DNA from 3 places in the Variovorax sp. J22R115 genome. Region 1 is predicted to be linked to each of the others. Evidence: predicted binding sites of a transcription regulator. Region 1 holds the regulator's gene; each other region holds the start of a gene.

Region 1 (6,531 bases):
CGCCGAACTCGAATGGCCGATCGACATCCTGATCGCGCTGGTCTGGGTGGCCTACGCCATCGTGTTCTTCGGCACCATCGGCATTCGCAAGGTGCGCCACATCTACGTGGCGAACTGGTTCTACGGCGCCTTCATCATCGCGGTGGCGCTGCTGCACATCGTCAACAGCGCGGCCATTCCGGCGGGCGCGATGAAGAGCTATTCGGCCTACGCCGGCGTGCAGGACGCGATGGTGCAGTGGTGGTACGGCCATAACGCGGTCGGCTTCTTCCTCACGGCCGGCTTCCTCGGGATGATGTACTACTACGTGCCCAAGCAGGCGGGCCGCCCGGTGTACTCGTACCGCCTCTCGATCGTGCACTTCTGGGCGCTGATCTTCACCTACATGTGGGCCGGTCCGCACCACCTGCACTACACCGCGTTGCCGGACTGGACGCAGTCGATCGGCATGGTGTTCTCGCTGATCCTGCTGGCGCCGAGCTGGGGCGGGATGATCAACGGCGTGATGACGCTCTCGGGCGCCTGGCACAAGCTGCGCACCGATCCGATCCTGCGCTTCCTTATCGTCTCGCTGTCCTTCTACGGCATGGCGACTTTCGAGGGTCCGATGATGTCGATCAAGACGGTCAACGCGCTCTCGCACTACACGGATTGGACCGTCGGCCACGTGCATTCCGGCGCCCTCGGCTGGGTCGGCCTCATCTCGATGGGCTCGCTCTACTACCTGATCCCGCGCATGTACGGCCGCACCGAGATGTTCAGCGTGAAGGCCATCGAGCTGCACTTCTGGATGTCGACCATCGGCATCGTGCTCTACATCGCAGCGATGTGGATCGCCGGCGTCATGCAAGGGCTGATGTGGCGCTCGGTCAATGTCGACGGCACGCTCACCTACACCTTCGTCGAAAGCGTGAAGGCCACCTATCCGTACTACGTGGTGCGCGTGCTCGGCGGCGTGCTGTACCTGGGCGGCATGCTCGTGATGGCCTGGAACGTCTGGATGACGGTGATCGCAGGCTTCAGCAGGCCATCGCCGATCCCGCAGACCGCCATCGCCCACGCCTGAGGACCACGCCATGAGTTCGAACAATCCAGGGTCCGGCTTCTCGCACCAGAAGATCGAGACCAACAACTTCCTGATGATCGTGCTGATCCTGCTGGTGATCGCGGTCGGCGGCCTGGTCGAGATCGTGCCGTTGTTCTTCCAGAAGTCGACCACCGAGGCGGTGCAGGGCGTCCAGCCGCTGACACCGCTGCAACTGGCCGGCCGCGACATCTACGTGCGCGAAGGCTGCTACAACTGCCACTCGCAGATGATCCGGCCGTTCCGCGCCGAGACGCTGCGCTATGGCCACTACTCCGTGGCCGGCGAGTTCGTCTACGACCACCCCTTCCAGTGGGGAAGCAAGCGCACCGGTCCCGATCTGCACCGCGTGGGCGGCAAGTACAGCGACGAGTGGCACCGCATTCACCTGAACAACCCGCGCGACGTGGTGCCCGAGTCGAACATGCCTGCCTATGGCTGGCTCGAGAAGACGCCGCTCGACGCCACGCAGTCCGCGACCCACATGACCGCGCTGCGGCGGATCCGCGTGCCCTACACCGACGAGCAGATCGCCGCGGCCGCCGTCGAGGTCAAGGGCAAGACCGAAATGGATGCCATGGTGGCCTACCTGCAGTCGCTCGGCCTGGCACTCAAGTAAAGGACAAGCGCGATGGACAGCATCACCACTCTGCGGATCGCGGCCACGCTGGCGTCGTTCGCCTGCTTCATCGGCATCCTGGCCTGGGCATTCTCGGGCCGCCGTGCGAAAGCCTTCGAGGAGGCTGCTCGACTGCCCTTCGAGGAGGACCCGTCGTGAGCGATTTCATCAACGACTTCTGGTCGCAGTTCGTCACCGTCATCGCGGTCGGCAGCATCCTGGCCTGCGGGCTCCTGCTCTGGCTCACCGCGCGCTTCCGGGGGCCGTCCACCGGGGACAACACCACCGGCCACGTCTGGGACGAAGACCTGCGCGAGATGAACAACCCGATGCCGCGCTGGTGGATGGGCCTGTTCGTCCTGACCATCGTCTTCGGCCTCGGCTACCTGGCCGTGTTTCCGGGTCTGGGCAGCTACCGCGGCACACTCGCCTGGACCACCTCGGGCGAGTATGCGAAGGAGATGGAGCAGGCGAACACCGAGCTGACGCCGGTCTATGCCGCCTACACCTCCGAGCCCGTCGAGCGCCTGGCCACCGATCCCGGCGCCATGGCGATCGGCGAGCGCCTGTTCCTCAACAACTGCGCGCAGTGCCATGCCTCCGACGCGCGTGGCAGCAGGGGCTTCCCGAACCTGACCGATCGCGACTGGCTGCACGGCGGCACACCCGAGAAGATCCGCGAGACCATCACCCACGGCCGCACCGGCGTGATGCCGCCCATGGGCGAGGCGATAGGCTCGGCGGACGACGTGAAGAACCTCGCGAACTACGTCCTGAGCCTGTCAGGCAGCCCGCACGACTCGGTGCGCGCGGGCCTCGGCAAGAGCAAGTTCACTGCCTGCGCCGCCTGCCACGGCATCGGCGGCGTCGGCAACACCGCGGTCGGCGCGCCGAACCTGGCCGACAAGATCTGGCTGCACGGCTACGGCCAGGAGGCGATCATCGCGATCGTCAACGGCGGCAAGACCAACCAGATGCCGGCGCAGCAGGGGCGCCTGACCGAAGCGCAGATCCACGTGCTGACCGCCTACGTCTGGGGCCTGTCGAGCAAGCCGGACGTCGCGGCGGCCCAGTGACCGGACCCGTGCCATGAGCCGCGTGCATCAGGTGATCCCCATCGTTCCGGCCGCCAAGGCCGAAGAGAAGGGCGTCGGCCTCTACGCCGCCCACCAGAAGGTCTACACGCGCAGCGTCAGCGGAGTCTTCGCGCGTTGGCGCTGGGCCATGGTGTTCGTGACCCAGCTCGTGTTCTACGGGCTGCCCTGGCTCGAATGGGGCCAGCGCCAGGCGGTGCTGTTCGACCTCTCCGCGCGGCGCTTCTTCATCTTCGGGCTGGTGCTCTATCCGCAGGACCTGATCTACCTCACTGGCCTGCTGGTGGTCTCGGCGCTGTCGCTGTTTCTCTTCACCGCAGTGGCGGGCCGGCTGTGGTGCGGCTATGCCTGCCCGCAGACGGTCTACTCCCAGATCTACATGTGGGTGGAGCAGAGAATCGAAGGCAGCCGCATCGTGCGCATGCGCATGGACAAGGGCGGGTTCTCGACCGAGAAGGTGATCAAGAAGTGCTTCAAGCATGCGGTGTGGATCGCGATCGGCCTGTGGACCGGCTTCAGCTTCGTGGGCTACTTCACGCCGATCCGCGAGCTGGGCGCGTCCATGCTGCACGCCACCATGGGTTCCTGGGAGATCTTCTGGGTGCTGTTCTACGGCTTCGCGACCTACGGCAATGCGGGCTTCATGCGCGAGCAGGTGTGCAAGTACATGTGTCCCTATGCGCGCTTCCAGAGCGCGATGTTCGATCGCGACACGCTGATCGTCAGCTACGACGCGGCTGTCGGCGAACCCCGCGGCGTGCCGGCGAAGGGACGCGCCGACAGCGCGCCCGCACTCGGCCACTGCGTCGACTGCAAGCTGTGCGTTCAGGTGTGCCCCACGGGCATCGACATCCGCAACGGCCTGCAGCAGGAATGCATCGGCTGCGGGCTCTGCGTCGATGCGTGCAACATCGTGATGAAGAAGACGGCGCAGCCGCCGGGCCTGATCCGCTACGCGACCCAGAACGGCATGGCCAACCGCTGGACGTCGCGCCAGGTTCTGCAGCGCGTGCTGCGGCCCCGCGTGCTGGTCTACGGTGCGCTGCTCGCGGCGTTGTCCATCGGCCTGTTCGCCAGTCTCGTGGCGCGCATGCCGCTGAAGGTCGACGTGGTGCGCGACCGCGCCGCGCTGGCGCGCATCGTCGACGGCGGCCAGATCGAGAACGTGTACCGCCTGCAGATCATGAACGCGACCGAAGAGATGCAGCGCTACCGCATCGAGGCCAGCGGCCTCGATCGCCTGGAGGTGGCCTCGGAGCAGCTCGTCGATGTCGCGCCTGCGGAATCGCGCTGGGTGGCGGTGCGCCTGCGGCTGCCCTTCGGCGCGGCGGCGGCCGGTTCGCACGAGGTGTATTTCGACGTCCACTCGGAGGACGGCCGGGGCCACGTGTCCGAGAAGGCCGTGTTCCTGGTTCCCCGATGAAGCCGCGCTCTCCCGAAGGATCGAAATGACCGACAGCAATCGCAAAGACGACGCAACCCCGTCCGGCCCGCCGTGGTGGCGCTTTCCCCTGGTGTGGATGGTGATAGGCGGGCCCGGCGTGGTCGTCGTCGCCAGCTTCGTCACGCTGTGGCTGGCGCTGGGCACGCCCGATCCGGTGGTGGACCCAGACTACTACCGCAAGGGCGTGGAGATCAACCGAACGCTGGTCGACAAGAGGCTGATGCCGGCGGTGGCCGGGCGAAATCACGCGGCCACGCCGGGGATCGACTTGGCAGTGCCAGCCAGGAACTGAGAGCGGGGCTCAGCAGCCCGGAGGATTGACGATGCGGTGTAGCGCATCGGGGTCGACGATGCGGACATTGCGCTGCTCGACCTCGACCAGGCCATCGGCCGCGAACTTCGACAAGGTGCGACTCACGGTCTCCAGCTTGAGCCCCAGATAGCTGCCGATTTCCTCACGCGTCATGCGCAGCACCAGTTCCGAACGCGAGAAGCCGCGCGCGTGCAGACGCTGCACCAGGTTCAGCAGGAAGGCGGCCAGACGTTCCTCGGCGCGCATGCTGCCCAGCAGCAGCATCACGCCTTGCTCGCGCACGATCTCGCGGCTCATGATCTGGTGCACGTGGCGCTGCAGCGCCGTGACTTCGCGTGATAGCTCCTCGATGCGGTCGAAGGGCATCGTGCACACCTCCGAATCCTCCAGCGCCACGGCGTCGCAGCTGTGGTGGCCGCTGACGATGCCGTCGAGACCGATGATCTCGCCCGCCATCTGGAAGCCGGTGACCTGCTCGCGCCCGTCCTCGCTCGCGAGGCGGGTCTTGAACACGCCGGTGCGGATGGCGTAGAGCGATGTGAAGTCCTCGCCATTGTGGAACAGCGTTTCGCGCCGCTTGACCTTGCGCCGCGTGGCGACGAGGTCATCGATGCGCTGCAGCTCGCTCGGACTGAGGCCCACCGGCATGCACAGCTCACGCAGATTGCAGTTGGAGCAGGCGACCTTTATGTGTTGAGGTGTCATGGATGCAGTCAGGGGTCGTGCGCGCATTGTCGGGCGGCGGGCGAGCGCCATGCTTGATGCAGATCAAGGTTTGCGGGCCGGGTCGGGGCCATAGTGGCTCATTGCCTGCAGTTTCCCACCGTTTTCCGCCGTACGCGATGCTCCCTGCCCCCGCTCCAGCCCGCACGCCGACCTTTGCGATGCCGTCGCCCTCCGCGCTGAGGCGTTTCGACATCCCCGGTCCGCGCTACACCTCCTACCCCACAGCCGACCGTTTTGTCGACGCCTTCGCCGCCGACACCTACGCGCAGGTGCTCGAGCAGCGCGGCGGGGCCGGCGCCGGTGCGCGTGCGCTCTCGCTGTACGTGCACATCCCGTTCTGCGAATCGCTCTGCTACTACTGCGCCTGCAACAAGATCGTGACCCGCCACAAGGGCAAGGGCCGCGAGTACCTGGACTACCTGGCGCGCGAGGTCTCGCTGCAGGTCGAAAAGCTGGGCCGCGGCGCCATGGTCCGCCAGCTGCACCTGGGCGGCGGCACGCCGACCTTCGTCGATGACGACGGCCTGCGCGAACTCATGGCGCTGCTGCGAGACAACTTCACGCTGACCGAGGACGGCGAGCATTCGATCGAGATCGATCCGCGCACCGTCGACCGCCAGCGGCTCGCGACGCTGGCCGAACTCGGCTTCAACCGCCTGAGCTTCGGCGTGCAGGATTTCGACCCCGAGGTGCAGCGTGCGGTGCACCGCATCCAGCCTGCCGGGCAGGTGTTCGACCTGATGCTGGATGCGCGCAGCCTCGGCTTCGACTCGGTCAACGTCGACCTGATCTACGGCCTGCCGCAGCAGAGCGCCGCGTCCTTCGACCGCACGCTGGAGCAGGTCTGCGCGCTGCGGCCCGACCGCATCGCGCTCTATGCCTACGCGCACCTGCCCGAACGCTTCAAGCCGCAGCGCCGCATCGCGACCGAATCGCTGCCCGACGCAGCGGCCAAGGTCGAGATGCTGTCGCGCTCGATCGCCGCGTTCACCGCGGCGGGTTATGTCTACATCGGCATGGACCACTTCGCGCTGCCGGACGACGCGCTCGCGGTGGCCAAGCGGCAGGGCAGGTTGCATCGCAATTTCCAGGGCTACAGCACGCAGCCGGACTGCGATCTGGTGGCGCTCGGCGTGTCGGCCATCGGCCGTGTCGGCGCCACCTACAGCCAGAACGCGAAGACGCTCGAGGAGTACTACGACTTGCTCGACCAGGGCCGGCTGCCCGTGGTGCGCGGCCTGGCGCTGTCGC
Region 2 (6,531 bases), on a different contig from region 1:
CCCCTGCGCGGCGGCACCATCGACCTGCGCTTCGCGACGATGATGAATGACCTGGGGCTGCCGCTTCGCGGTGCGCACGATGCACTGGACGATGCCGTCATGGCGGGCTTGGCGTTCGTGAAGTTGCGAGGCCTTCTGTAAGCACTTCAGTTCGATGGTGGCGGCAGGCCGGCTCATCGAGAGCTTGATCTGGCTCAAACCAGACCACCGAGGCAGCGACGAACATCGGGTCATCCAGACTTCTCGACAGGAGACCACCATGAAGATTCTTCTTGCCGTCGATGGCAGCGACTACACGAAACGAATGATCTCCTACCTCGGCGCACACAAGGACTTGTGGGTGACGGGCCATTCATTCACGGTCTTCTACGCGGTCCTCCCGGTCCCGCACCGGGCGGCTGCGTTCGCCGGGCCGGACCTCGTCCATGGCTACTACGAAGATGATGCGCGGGTCGTTCTCGAACCGGTCCGCGCGCTCCTCGCGGAGCACGGGATTCACGCCAAGGCGGTTCACAAGGTGGGCCATCCGGCCGAGGAGATCGCGTCGTACGCCGAATCGGGAAAGTTCGACCTCCTGGTCATGGGGTCGCACGGCGTCGGCGCCCTGAAGAACCTGGTGTTGGGCTCGGTCGCGACCAAGGTGCTCGCGAAATGCGCGGTGCCGGTCTTGCTGGTGCGCTGAAATGAAGGCGATCCTGTTCGTCGCTGCGACCCTGCTCGCGACCGTGATCCTGGTGGCTGCGGGACTGGGCGAGGGCGGCCAGGGCCTGCGGATCGGTTGGTTCGAGCTCTCGCAGCGCTGAGTTGCGGCGCTTCGACTGCTTCCTCGCTCGGCCGCCGATGGCTACCATCGGGCGGCCGCTCCTCACGGCGTCGTCGTGGCCCGAGTCGCCATCCGCTCGCGCAACGCCCGGTACGCGTCGTTGCACGCCGCCGCGGCCACCGGGTCCGACCCCGACGGATTCGACCTCGCCACGGCGTCCCAGTCCTGCGGGGTGAGAAGGCGCGCGGCCATCGGGACGATCTGCCGCTCCTCGGTGGCGAGATGGTGACGGTAGTAGGTCAGGTACAGGGCCGCCGACGCTTCGATCGATGAACGCAGGACCACGCCTTCGGCCATGGCCTCGCTCAGCAGCGCGACGAGTTGCTCGCCCGCGAAAGCGATCGCGCGGTGTTCCTGCAGCAAGCGGTTGACCGGCAGGCGCAGCGCCGGATCGCGCGCCACCATGCAAGCAAACGCGACGTCCTCGCGCGGATGGTGAAAGCGGTCGCCAAACTCGCTGAGATAGGACACGACGTCGCACATGGCGCCCAGATCCGGGTCTTCGCCTTCGTGAAGTTCAGCGACCTGCGCATCCAGGAAGTCCAGCAGCTGAGAGAAACGGACATGCTCGGCATGCCATTGCGCGACCCATTCCGCCATATCGAAACCTCCGAGAGCCGATGAGGGAGATGACCAGTCTAGGCCCGGATGGGAGGCGATTCTTTGAGCTAGATCAGGGAATCGAGGTCGGACGATCTCTTCCAGGGCGGTGCGAGATGTCTGCTAATGTGGCCTCATGACCGTCCGGCTCGCGTCCTCGATCATCGAACTCGTGCTCGGCATGAGCCTGGGCCCATCGTCCGAAGCCGCCGTGCGCAATCGCTGCTCGCTCGAAGGCGTCACCTGGGAACCCGGACAGGACGGCGACGTCAAGGTCGGGATCCGGAACTTCGAGGCGACAGCGCTCCGGATTTCCTCCGGGGCGCTGGTCCTGGAGATCGGCCGCATGGTCGTGCGTGGAGGGGCCGGGCAGGTACGGGCCGAGGCTGGCGGGCTGCATCTTTCTTCGGTCGAGGCGATCGAAGCCGAGCTCTCGGGAGTGAAGCTGTCCGGACCCTTGGTGATGCCGGTAGAAGTTCAGAAGGTACGCGACGCGTTGCCCGCGGCGGGCAGCGTGGCACCTGCCGCCGGCCGCCTTGCGCCGCACGCGGTGCCGGATGTGCCGTCGCTGGGCCCATTGGCGCAGGCCGATGGCACGATCCGCGGGCAGATCACGGACGCGCACCTGCTGTTCGACGCCGAAGTCACGGTGCCGATACGGCAGGGACAGATCGATTTCAACGACGCCACCGTGCAGAACGTGGGTCCGGACTCGCGCATGGGCGTGAGCCGGATGGGCATCTATGTCGATGCGCCGAATGGGCGCAGCTACGTGTACCAGTTCCCCTCGGCGCCGCTCGGGGGCGTCGAGTTCGAGCGGCGCGGGGCGTTGCTGGGCGCGTGGGTTTCCGAGCGCGGCAAGCTGCGCCTGCAGGAATTTGCTGAGGCGATGCTCCGCCAGAGCGGCGGCGCGAGCCAGGGATTGACGGAGCAGGCGCGCCTGTTGTTGGGCCGCACGGCGCTTTCGGGCGAGGTGCAGCTCGGCGACGCACCGTTCGCCGTGCCGGGGCTGCGAGCGCACATGGAGGGACGCCGCGACGGGCGCAATGCGCTCGTGCTTCGTTCGGAGGCGCTGGGCGAGGGTTTGACCGTGGAGATGCCGTCGATGTCGGCACGTGACGCGATGGCGACGTGGGCAAGCTTCCAACTCGCGTGCAGCGCGATCACGGCGCGGCTCAAACTGCAGCTGACTGTCGACGGCTCGCGCATGCACTTCGCTCTCGAGATCGAGAATTGCAAGGTCGCCGCTCCAAGGCTGCAGCGCCGCGTACTCGCATAGGGCGCAGCGCAGGCTGGACTGAAAACGGGCCGGTCGGCCGCCGCGCTTGCGGGGTGCTGACTCAAGCGGATGCGGCGCGGATGACCTCGGCGATCCGATGCGGATCCGGCTCGACGCCGATGCCCGACGCATCGCCCAGGCTCACGCACCCGTCGTTGCCCAGGCGTTGGAGGGCGGGCGCGACGGCTGTGCGCAACGGGTTGTCGTTGGCGTCCACTTCGAGCAGGCCGTCGCCGCCCGCTGCTGCCAGCAGGTGCGCCGAGGCCAGCAGGCCCACACCCGCACCCAGGTAGTGGGGGCAGTAGCGCAAACCGGCCGCCTGGGCGCGGCGGATGACGGGCCAGCAGCCCGAGATCCCGCCCCACTTGGCCGCGTCGGGCTGGAGCACGGACAGCACGCCGGCGTGCAGTGCGGCATCGAAGGCTTCGCCACCCGCGATGTTTTCTCCGGCGGCCAGGGGAATCTGCGTGGAGGCCTGCAACGCTTGCCAGTCTGTCCATGGGCGATCGGCACGCAGCGGTTCTTCGAGCCAGCGCAGGGCGTAGGGTGCGAGCAGCGGTGTCATGCGTTGCGCCTCGGCCAATGACCAGCTTTGGTTGGCGTCCACCATCAGCTCGGTATCGTCCCCCAGCGCGCGCCTCATCGCGTCGAGGTTGGCGAGGTCGCGCTCCTGCCCGAAGCCGACCTTGAGCTTGAAGGCTCGGTAGCCTTCGTCGCGCCGGCGCAGCGCCATGCGCTCCGGCTGGTCGGGATTGATGCCGCTCGCGTAGACCGGAACGCTGCTGCGTGTGCCGCCCAGGTGGCGCCACAGCGGCTGGCCGGCGCGACGCGCGCTCAGGTCCCACAGGGCCAGGTCGATGCCCGCGATCGTTTGCGCGATCGGCCCCTGCTCGCCCGACTGGATGGCCAGCACCGCCGTGCGCTCGGTGAGCGTGGCCCAGGCGTCTGCCGGGCCCGCGAACGGCTGGTCCAGCAGGAGCGGTGCCATCACCGTCTCGAGCAGGCGCGCGCGGTGCTCCGCGCCGCAGGCGGGGAAGTTGCACCAGATCTCGCCCCAGCCGACGGCGCCATCCGCATCCTCGGCGCGCACGAACACGGCCGGGCGGTCGTGCATCACGCCGAAGGAGGTGCGCACCGGCGTCTTCACGGGATAGCGGAACACCAGGGCTTCGAGTCGGGCCAGGGTGATCGAAGAGGAGGGCAGTGTGGCGTCGTCGGTCATGGGGTCATGCTTTGAGGTTCATCTCGACGTGGATCGCATCGCCACGGTAGGTCACTTCGGCAAAGTAGATCACGCGGCCGGACTCGTCTCGGAACACGCGGCGCACCTCGGCGACGGGCGCGTTGACGGGAACACCGAGCAGGTGGGCCACCTCCAGGTCGGCGGTCCCGATGGTCAGCACCTGGTGCGCGTGCGCGATGGTCACGCTTTTCATCGAGGTCAGCAGCGGGATCACCGTCTCGTCGCGAAAGCGCCTGGGGCTGCGGCGGAAGATGCGCTCGTCCAGGTGGATGTTGATCACGCAGTACGGCTGTCCATCGCGCGAGTGCACGCGGCGCATAAACACGTAGCGCTCGGCCGGCGTGCCTTCATCGGGACGCAGCGCCGGTGCGGTGGTCGATTCGTCGATGTTGACGATCTGCGGCTCGGTGTCGCGGTACACGCGAGCCAGCTCGTCGAGTGTGGTGACCACGTTGAGCCAGCGTTCGTTGGCGGGGCGCCCGGTCACGAAGGTGCCGCGGCCCTGCTGCGGCGACACCAGGTGATCGCGCGCGAGCAGGTCGATGGCCTGGCGCATGGTGACGCGTGCCACGCCGAACTCCGCGCCGAGCGCTTCCAGCGAGGGCAGTCGATGTCCCTGGGGCCACAGGCCGCGCGCGATGCGTTGGCGCAGCACGCCGGCGACCTGCAGGTAGCGGGGGATCGGGCTGTCGGAAAAGTGCGCGACGGACATGAGAAACAGGGGCAGAAGCTTATGCGGAAAAAGTCGAAGACTGGCGGGTCGGTCGCTGTGATCAGCTAAAGGTCTGGTCTATAGTATGACCTGACTGATCGAGCACAACAACACGGCCGCTGGCCATGCTTCATGGAGACCCGTTTTGTCGCCATCGTTTTCGGCGCCCCGGCGTGCTGCCCTGATCCTCGCGCCCTGGCTGGCGCTCTTGTTGGTTTGGTACGCGGTGCGTGCCAGCGGACTGGTGAATCCGGCGCTGGTGCCGGCGCCGCACCAGGTGGCGGCCAAGTTCATTGAGCTGGCGGGCGATCGCTTGCCGCTCGACGTGTGGATGTCCACGCAGCGGGTGTTCATCGGCGTCACGCTGGGGACGCTCCTGGCCGTGCCGGTGGGCTTCTGCCTGGGCTGGTACAAGAGCTTGCGCACCTTCGTGGACCCGGTGATCAACTTCTTCCGCGCCTTGCCGCCCATCGCGCTGATCCCGCTGGTGATCGTGTACTTCGGAATCGGCGAGGCGGCCAAGACCATGATCCTGTTCTACGCCTCGTTCTTCGCCGGCGTGATCGTGATGTACGAAGGCATTGCGCAGATCAGCCCGATCTACGTGCGGGTGGCACGCACCCTGGGGGCCAACGACTTCGAGATCTTCGCCAAGGTGATCGTGCCGCTGACGGTGCCGCATATCCTCACCGCCATCCGCGTGGCGCTGGGCGTGGCCTGGGCCACGCTGGTGGCGTCGGAACTGATCGCCGCGCAGCAGGGGTTGGGCGCGTTGATCCAGAACGCCTCGGCCTTCTTCCAGCTCGACATCATCTACGTGGGCATCATCTGCATCGGCTTCGTTGCGCTGGTCATGGACCTGCTGCTGCGCGCACTGAGCCGCCGCCTGGTGGCCTGGCAGGACCGCATCGCATGAGCGGCGGCCGCACGACCGACGCGCCGGTGCGCGTTTCCTTTCGCGATGTGTCGGTGGACTTCCCCACCGCGCAGGGCCCGATGCGGGTGCTCGACGGCGTGTCGTTCGACATCCGCCAGGGCGAGTTCGTCTCGATCATCGGCCCCTCGGGATGTGGCAAGACGACGCTGATGAACATCCTCGGCGGCTTTGTGCAGCCCACCGCAGGGCAGGTGCTGCTCGACGGCCGGCCGGTGCTTGGGCCCGGGCCGGACCGCGGCGTGATCTTCCAGGAGTACGGCGTCTTCCCCTGGCTCACGGTGCGGCAGAACATCGCCTTCGGCCTCAAGCTGGCAGGCAACAAGGTCCCGAAGCCGGAACACCAGGCCATCGTCGAGCGCTACATGGGGCTGATGGGCCTGAAGGACTTTGCCGACCATTTCCCCAAGCATCTCTCCGGCGGCATGCGCCAGCGGTTGGCGATCGCGCGGGCCTACGCGGTGCGGCCCCAGTTCCTGTTGATGGACGAGCCCTTCGGCGCGCTCGACGCACAGACGCGAAGCGCGATGCAGGACCTGCTGCTCGAAGTCCTGCAGACCGAAGGCAAGACGGTGCTGCTGATCACGCACTCGGTCGAGGAGGCGATCTACCTGTCCTCGCGCATCGTGGTGGTGACGGCGCGACCGGCGCGCATCCGCACGGTGATCGATGTGCCCTTCGGCTTTCCGCGCGCGGAGGACGTGCACGAGGACCCGCGCTTCGGCGCCCTGCGCGCGCAGATCCGCGAGCTCGTGATGCAGGAATACGCGGCCCAGGCGCGCCAGACGGTGCGCGTGGCCGATTGATCGACCGTCAGCTTTCAACCCAAGAGGAGACCCACCCATGCCCATCCAGCGCAGAAGCTTCATTCGCCACACCGTCGCCGCCACCGCGGCCCTCGGCATCGGTCTTCCGGCCCTTGCGCAGTCGCGCACCAAGG
Region 3 (6,531 bases), on a different contig from region 1:
ACTGGCAGGTGGGTCAGACCGGCAAGATCGTGGCGCCGCAGCTGTACATCGCCTGCGGGATTTCAGGCGCGGTCCAGCATCTGGCCGGCATCCAGGATTCCAAGGTGATCGTGGCGATCAATGCGGACGAGGAGGCCCCGATCTTTTCGGTTGCGGACTACGGGCTGGTGGCCGATCTGTTCATTGCGGTGCCGGAACTGGTCGCCGCGCTGGGGCCGGGGCCGCGATGACCGGAACGACGTTTGCCGCCGAACCTGCGCGCGAGCCGCTGCTGAGTCCGGTAGACCGGATCTCGGAGATGCTCTTCGGCCTGCTCATGGCGCTCAGCTTCACCGGTGCCGTGTCGGTGACGGAGGCCGGGCGCGAGGAAATCCGCGTGATGTTCGTCGCCGCGCTGGGCTGCAACCTGGCATGGGGGCTCGTCGACGCCGTCATGTACCTGGTGCGCACGGTCGCGGACCGTGGCAGATGGCTCACGCTCGTGCACTCCGTGCGGGGCGCCCCGGATGCGCAGGTGGGCCGCGCGGTGCTCGGTCGCTCGCTGTCGCGCGACATGGCCGGCCTGGTCTCCCCGGCGGAGATCGAAGCCATCCGCGGCCGGATGCTTGCGCTGCCTTCCGTGCCGGCGCAGCCCACGCTGGGCTGGAATGACCTGCGCGCGGCGTTGGCGGTGTTCGTCTTCGTGGTGGTGGCGACCTTTCCGGTGGTGCTGCCTTTCGCGCTGATGCAGGACGTAGCGACGGCAAAGAACGTGTCGCGCGCCATCGCGCTGGCCATGCTGTTCCTTGGCGGGCTGGGTCTTGGGCGCTATGCAGGTTACGGCAGCTGGAAGGTTGGCATCCTGATGGCAGGGCTGGGCACGGTGCTCGTGGGCGCCATCAAGGCGCTCGGCGGATGACAGCCGGATCGCGGGCACTCGCCGCGCTCGGGGCTTTCATCGCCACGGCCGTGCACGCCGGCGAGGGCGAAGCCACGCCGGCCTGGGAGTTCGCGGCCACGGCGTACCCCACGATCGTTCGCGGCGGAGGCAACTACACGTCGGCGGTCATGGTGGCCCAGCGCGCAGCGCTGCATCTCGAGGCGCGGGTCAACTACGAATCGGTCGGCGCCCGTTCGGCCTTCATCGGCTGGACCTTCGCCGGCGGGGAGGAACTCACCTGGGAACTGACGCCCCTGCTCGGAAGCGCCTGGGGCACCACCAAGGCTTTCGTGCCCGGCATGGAAGCGAGCCTGGGCTGGCGGCGGTTCGACTTCTACGTCGAGGCCGAATACGTGCGCTTCCGCGAAGAGAGCAGCCGCTATCTCTATGCCTGGAGCGAACTTGGCTACCGGCCGGTGGAGTGGCTTCGCGTGGGGCTCGCCGCCCAGCGGACCCGGGCCTATGGCGGAGATCGCGACGTCCTGCGCGGACCGTTCGCGCAGGTGACCTGGCGCCAGGTCACCGTCGGCGGCTTCTGGTTCAACCCGGGGTCGAAGGACCAGGTCTTCGTCGCGTCGATCAGCGCCGTGTTCTGAAGTGTCGGCGCGATGGTTCATCCGCCCGGCGCGATGCCTTCGAACTCGTCCAGCACGTCCATCGGCGTGCTCCGCCGGCCGAAGTAGCCGACGCGCTCTTCCAGGCCTTCGCCGCGCAGGATGTCACGCGCGAGGGCGTGCGCCGAGGCCATCCGCATGGCGATGCCGGCCGCCTGCAACTGCGCGTGCAGCCGGCCGAGCATGCGGGCGCCCGCCAGGTCGATGTTGGCCGAGGTCGACAGGTCGCACACCACCAGCCGTATCGGCTCCGCCGACGCGCGGACCTTGGCGAGCACCACGTCCTGCACGTGTTCGACATTGAAGTAGAGGAGGGCGGCCTCCACGCGGAACACCAGTGCACCGGGGATCGGTTCGTTGTCCGGATGGCGCTCCATGTCCGAGAGGCCGCGCGTGCCGGGAATACGCCCGAGGAAGGCGACGTGAGGCTGCGCCACGCGCCGGATGAGCAGCAGCAGGGACGCGATGGCGGCAAGCATCACGCCCTTGAGGATGCCCAGCACCAGCACACCGGCAAAGGCGATCATCGCCACGCCGAACTCGTAGCGGCTCGAGCGCCACAGCGCGCGCAACTGAGGAATGTCGACGAGGCCCTTGACCGCCACCAGCACGATGGTCGCCAGCACCACGTTGGGCAGGTTGTGCAGCAAGGGCGCGAGGTAGACGAGGCAGATGGCAATGGTGATGGAGGCGAAGACGAGCGCCAGTGGCGTCTGCGCGCCCGCCTTGTCATTGACGGAAGACTGCGACAGCCCGCCTGCCACCGGATAGCCCTGGGCGAAGGCCACGGCCACGTTCGCGGCGCCGAGCCCGAGCAGTTCCTGCCGCGCATCGATGGCGAAGCCGTGTCGCTCGGCCAGTGTGCGCGCTGCGGACACGCCTTCGACGTAGGCCAACAGCAGGCAGGCAAAGGCCAGGGGAAGCACGTCGTCCACGTCGCGCAGTCGCAAGTTCGGTGTACGGATGTCCGGCAGTCCCGTGGGCACCTCCCCCAGCACCGGCAGGCCGAGCCCGGCCAACGGCGTCGCGGACAGCACGACGATCGAGAGCGCCACCACGGCCAGCGCGACCGGCCGGCCTGGCAGAAGCTTCTCGCCGGCCAGCAGCAAGGCGAGCGAAGCCAGTCCGAAGCCGAGGACCGCGAGGTTCGTGCCCGGGAGTTGGCCCACGAGCACCACGACCCGCTCGAAGAAGTGTTCCCCGCCGCCCTTGACGCCGAACAGTTTCGGCAACTGGGTCATGGCGATCGTGAGTGCAGCGCCGGCCTTGAAGCCGAGAAGAATCGTCTCGCTCACGAAGTTCATGAGCGAACTCAGGCGCAGGATCCACGCGATGATGCTCAGCCCCGCCATGACCAGCGCCGTGAGTGCCGCGAGGTCCATGGCGCGCGCCGCATCGCCACCGGCCATGGCGGCCGCCATCGTCGGCGCAATGAGGATGGAGATCGCCGATGTGGGGCCCACCGCGAGTTGGCGCGACGAGCCGAACAGCGCATAGAACAGGCCACCGGCGAGATAGCCGTACACGCCGCAGTGCGGCGGCAACCCGGCCAGCATGGCGTAGGCAAGCGAAACGGGAATCGCATAGGCAGCGAGCGTGACGCCCGCCACGGCATCGCGCCGCAGCCATGCGGCGCGGTAAGCGGGCAGCCATTGGGAAGGCGGAAACGCCGCGCGCCATCCGCCGACAGGCGCGGGGGGCATGGACGCGTCTGCCGGGACATTGGCGGTTTTCTCGGTGAGGTGCGACATGCGGCCAGCGTGAACGACCCTGGGGCATGAGCTTGCCCCGTGGGACAGAGGCGTGGAAATCCGACCAAAGTAGGATTTGCGCCCTCGGAGCGCTGCGTTACCTTGATGGGCACAACATAGAAGAGCGAGGTGGATGCCATGCAGCTGAAGCACCGATCGACGGACAAGCAGGAGAACGGGGCGGTCGCCGTCCGCGATGAACCGAAAGCCAAGGAGGCCGAGCCGTCCAAGGGCAGGCTCAAGCGCAGTCAGTACGACAAGGAACTCGAGCGCCTGCATGTCGAACTCGTCAAGCTGCAGCAGTGGGTGGTGCACAAGGGGCTCAAAGTCTGCATCGTGTTCGAAGGGCGCGACGGCGCGGGCAAGGGCGGCACCATCAAGGCGATCACCGAGCGCGTGAGCCCGCGGGTGTTCCGGGTGGTCGCGCTGCCGGCGCCGACCGAGCGCGAGAAAAGCCAGATGTACGTGCAGCGCTACCTGCCGCACCTGCCGGCCGCAGGCGAGGTCGTGATCTTCGATCGCAGCTGGTACAACCGCGCCGGCGTGGAGCGGGTGATGGGCTTCTGCACGGAGGAGATGGCCCAGGAGTTCCTGCGCGCGGTGCCGCTGGTGGAGCGGGCCATCCTGGATTCAGGCGTCATCCTGCTCAAGTACTGGCTCGAAGTCAGCCCCGAGGAGCAGACGCATCGCCTCGAGGCCCGCATCCATGACCCGCGCAAGATCTGGAAGCTTTCGCCGATGGACATCAAATCCTACGGCCGGTGGAATGACTACTCACGTGCGCGCGACGACATGTTCGCGGCGACTGACACCGAGTTCGCCCCTTGGCACGTCGCGAGGTCGGACGACAAGCGCCGCGCGCGCCTCAACATCATTTCCCATTTCCTGAGCCATGTTCCTTATCGCGAGGTGCCGCGCGAGAAGGTGAAGCTGCCCAAGCGAAACAAGATCAACGGCCGTCGCGAGTCCACCCATCCGGTGAGGTACATCGAGGAAAGGTACTGAAGGGAAGGCGGCCCCTAGCCATTCGTGCTGGTTTCGGGGGCCTGGACCAGCAGGACTGGCATGGTCGCCATGCGCGTGACGTGCTGCGCCTCGCTTCCCCACAGGATGCGCTCGATGCCCTTGCGGCCGCGCGTTCCAGCCACGATGAGTTCGGCCTTCCAGGCCTGCGCGTCGTCCGCGACCAATTCCGACAAGCTCATGGTCAGCGACGTGAGCAGCCTCGTCTCCACCTTGGCGCCGCTGCGCTCGGCGCGTTCGCGGCCTTGCTGCAGAAGCCGCTCTCCTTCCGCCTTCATTTGGGGCAGCAGAGAGGCGTAGGAGGCGTGCGATGCATGGCCCGGCCTGAGCTTGAACGTGTTGAGCGCATGCACGAGCCGCAGCGTGGCGCCGTGCAGCAGGGCCAGGCGCACCGCCTCGTCGAGACCGGCCAGCGAGGTGTCGCTGCCGTCGAGGGGGACAAGGATTCGCTGGTACATGGTTGGCCGTCCTCGACAATGACTGTGTTCAGGCATTGACCTTCGTCAACTGCATCCATCGTGACGCTTCGGGCATTGGCTTGCAAGCCAGGGCGTTCCGGTGGTCAGTCGGCGTCGTGCGTTGGAGCGCGATGCGCGCCCGGTCAGGGCATCGCTCTTCCTGCGACGCATTCGAGCCAGCGTCGCTCCGAGATGATCGCGATAGCATGTCCAGCCTGCTGCAAAGCCAGGGCGTCCTTGATCGTCTGTGCGAGCGGCGTCTCAGTCCAGTTCGGCGGCACCTTGGACCCGATAACGAGGTAGCGCACGTTCCGGCTGACTGCAGCTGCCGGCCACCCGCCGGCCCGTTCCAGCAGTCGCTCGCATGCTGCCCTCGTTCCATGGAGGAACTCGCCCGCCAGACAGACCAGCGAGTCGCGCAGGGTGATCTCGATCGCGTTGTCCATCGGAAGCGCGAAATCGGCCGCGCCGTCCGTATCGTTCCACACGAAATCGCCAGCCGCCAGTTGCTTGAGTGTGGTCATCAGGTAGGCGCGCTCGTCTTCACTGACGTGTCCGTCGGCCAGGACAGTTTCGATCGCGCGGCTGACGGCATGGCCAGGCCACACCCGCGCGACGTCGGAGTTCTCGGCAAGCCACACCTTGAGGAACTCGATCTCCAGATCATGAAGATCACCATCCGCGACCATGGTCTCCACAATGCCCAAAAGCTGTTCGATGGCTTGACGCATGGCTGGCTTTCCTGTCAGGGATGGGCTCAGAGGGCACTGCACCTCCGAGGATGAAAGGCAATGTAGCCCTGCGAAGGATTGCCGGGGACCTGTGGCCAGAGCACATTTTCGCCCACTTCAAAGGGGAGGCCCAAGTGATTGCCATCATCCGGCCGCACCGTGACCGATGGGCAACTCGACACCGCCGCGGCTTGACCATCTCCATCAGCGGCGCACAATGGTCTGCCAACGACTGCAGGAGAGTTGTCATGGATAAGCGAACTTTCTTGGCAGGTGGGCTCGTCGCCGTCCTCGCCGCGGCATGCACCACCACCTCCACCTCGAGCGGCGATCCAGTGGCCAAGCGCGCCAGCATCAATGCATCGGTCGACAGCGCACTGTCCAAGCTCTACGCCCAGGCGCCGGGCTCGCGCGAAATGACGGGCAAGGCCAAGGGGGTGCTGGTGTTCCCTGATGTGGTCTCGGCCGGGCTGGGCGTTGGCGGCTCCTACGGGCAGGGTGCGCTGCGCGTCGGCGGCAAGACCGATGGCTACTACAGCACCACTGCGGCATCGGTCGGGCTTCTGGCCGGCGCCGACTCCAAGGCTGTTTTCGTGCTCTTCATGACGCAGGAATCGCTGGACAAGTTCCGCGCGAGCAAGGGGTGGACCGCCGGCGCCGATGCCTCGGTCACCATGCTCAAGGTCGGCGCCTCGGCAGCCGTCGATACGCAGACCATGCAGCAACCCGTCGTGGGATATGCCCTGAGCAATGCCGGGCTGATGGCCAACCTCAGCCTCGACGGCACCAAGGTCAGCAAGCTCGATCTTTGATCCGGGCCGGGCGGCGGGCGGCGGGCGGCGGACGTCGATCATGTGTTCCGCCGCGAAGCGCGGCCCGCTTCAGTCCACCGTGATGCCGTTGGTCTTGACCAGCGCGGCCCAGCGTGCAATCTGCGACTGCAGGAAGGCGCCGAATTCTTTCGGCGTGTTGCCGACGGGCTCGATGCCCATGGACAGCAGCCGGCGACGGGTCTCCGGCTGATGGGTGGCGTCC

What was found. Region 1 encodes FNR, which switches genes on or off when oxygen is low (the NO sensors DNR and NnrR bind a similar motif). Its sites were predicted from a motif close to TTGATNNNNATCAA; they were not measured.
Region 2: the regulator FNR is predicted to act here: its motif matches at 1,487-1,500, upstream of QTI04_RS02240 (hemerythrin domain-containing protein).
Region 3: the regulator FNR is predicted to act here: its motif matches at 4,801-4,814, upstream of QTI04_RS21385 (universal stress protein).

What each region holds. Positions count from the first base shown of each region.
Region 1 is NZ_JASZYM010000018.1:113,002-119,532, forward strand. It holds gene ccoN (cytochrome-c oxidase, cbb3-type subunit I) at 1-1,066, shown strand, start outside; gene ccoO (cytochrome-c oxidase, cbb3-type subunit II) at 1,077-1,703, shown strand; gene QTI04_RS27860 (cbb3-type cytochrome c oxidase subunit 3) at 1,716-1,862, shown strand; gene ccoP (cytochrome-c oxidase, cbb3-type subunit III) at 1,859-2,779, shown strand; gene ccoG (cytochrome c oxidase accessory protein CcoG) at 2,793-4,220, shown strand; gene QTI04_RS27875 (FixH family protein) at 4,246-4,533, shown strand; gene fnr (fumarate/nitrate reduction transcriptional regulator Fnr) at 4,543-5,259, opposite strand; gene hemN (oxygen-independent coproporphyrinogen III oxidase) at 5,439-6,531, shown strand, end outside.
Region 2 is NZ_JASZYM010000001.1:511,409-517,939, forward strand. It holds gene QTI04_RS02230 (3'-5' exonuclease) at 1-141, shown strand, start outside; gene QTI04_RS02235 (universal stress protein) at 260-682, shown strand; gene QTI04_RS02240 (hemerythrin domain-containing protein) at 866-1,423, opposite strand; gene QTI04_RS02245 (hypothetical protein) at 1,560-2,702, shown strand; gene QTI04_RS02250 (mandelate racemase/muconate lactonizing enzyme family protein) at 2,764-3,924, opposite strand; gene QTI04_RS02255 (GntR family transcriptional regulator) at 3,929-4,657, opposite strand; gene QTI04_RS02260 (ABC transporter permease) at 4,803-5,573, shown strand; gene QTI04_RS02265 (ABC transporter ATP-binding protein) at 5,570-6,397, shown strand; gene QTI04_RS02270 (ABC transporter substrate-binding protein) at 6,435-6,531, shown strand, end outside.
Region 3 is NZ_JASZYM010000012.1:78,935-85,465, forward strand. It holds gene QTI04_RS21360 (electron transfer flavoprotein subunit alpha/FixB family protein) at 1-230, shown strand, start outside; gene QTI04_RS21365 (hypothetical protein) at 227-898, shown strand; gene QTI04_RS21370 (hypothetical protein) at 895-1,515, shown strand; gene QTI04_RS21375 (SulP family inorganic anion transporter) at 1,533-3,236, opposite strand; gene ppk2 (polyphosphate kinase 2) at 3,423-4,289, shown strand; gene QTI04_RS21385 (universal stress protein) at 4,304-4,765, opposite strand; gene QTI04_RS21390 (BRCT domain-containing protein) at 4,909-5,496, opposite strand; gene QTI04_RS21395 (YSC84-related protein) at 5,745-6,308, shown strand; gene QTI04_RS21400 (tripartite tricarboxylate transporter substrate binding protein) at 6,378-6,531, opposite strand, start outside.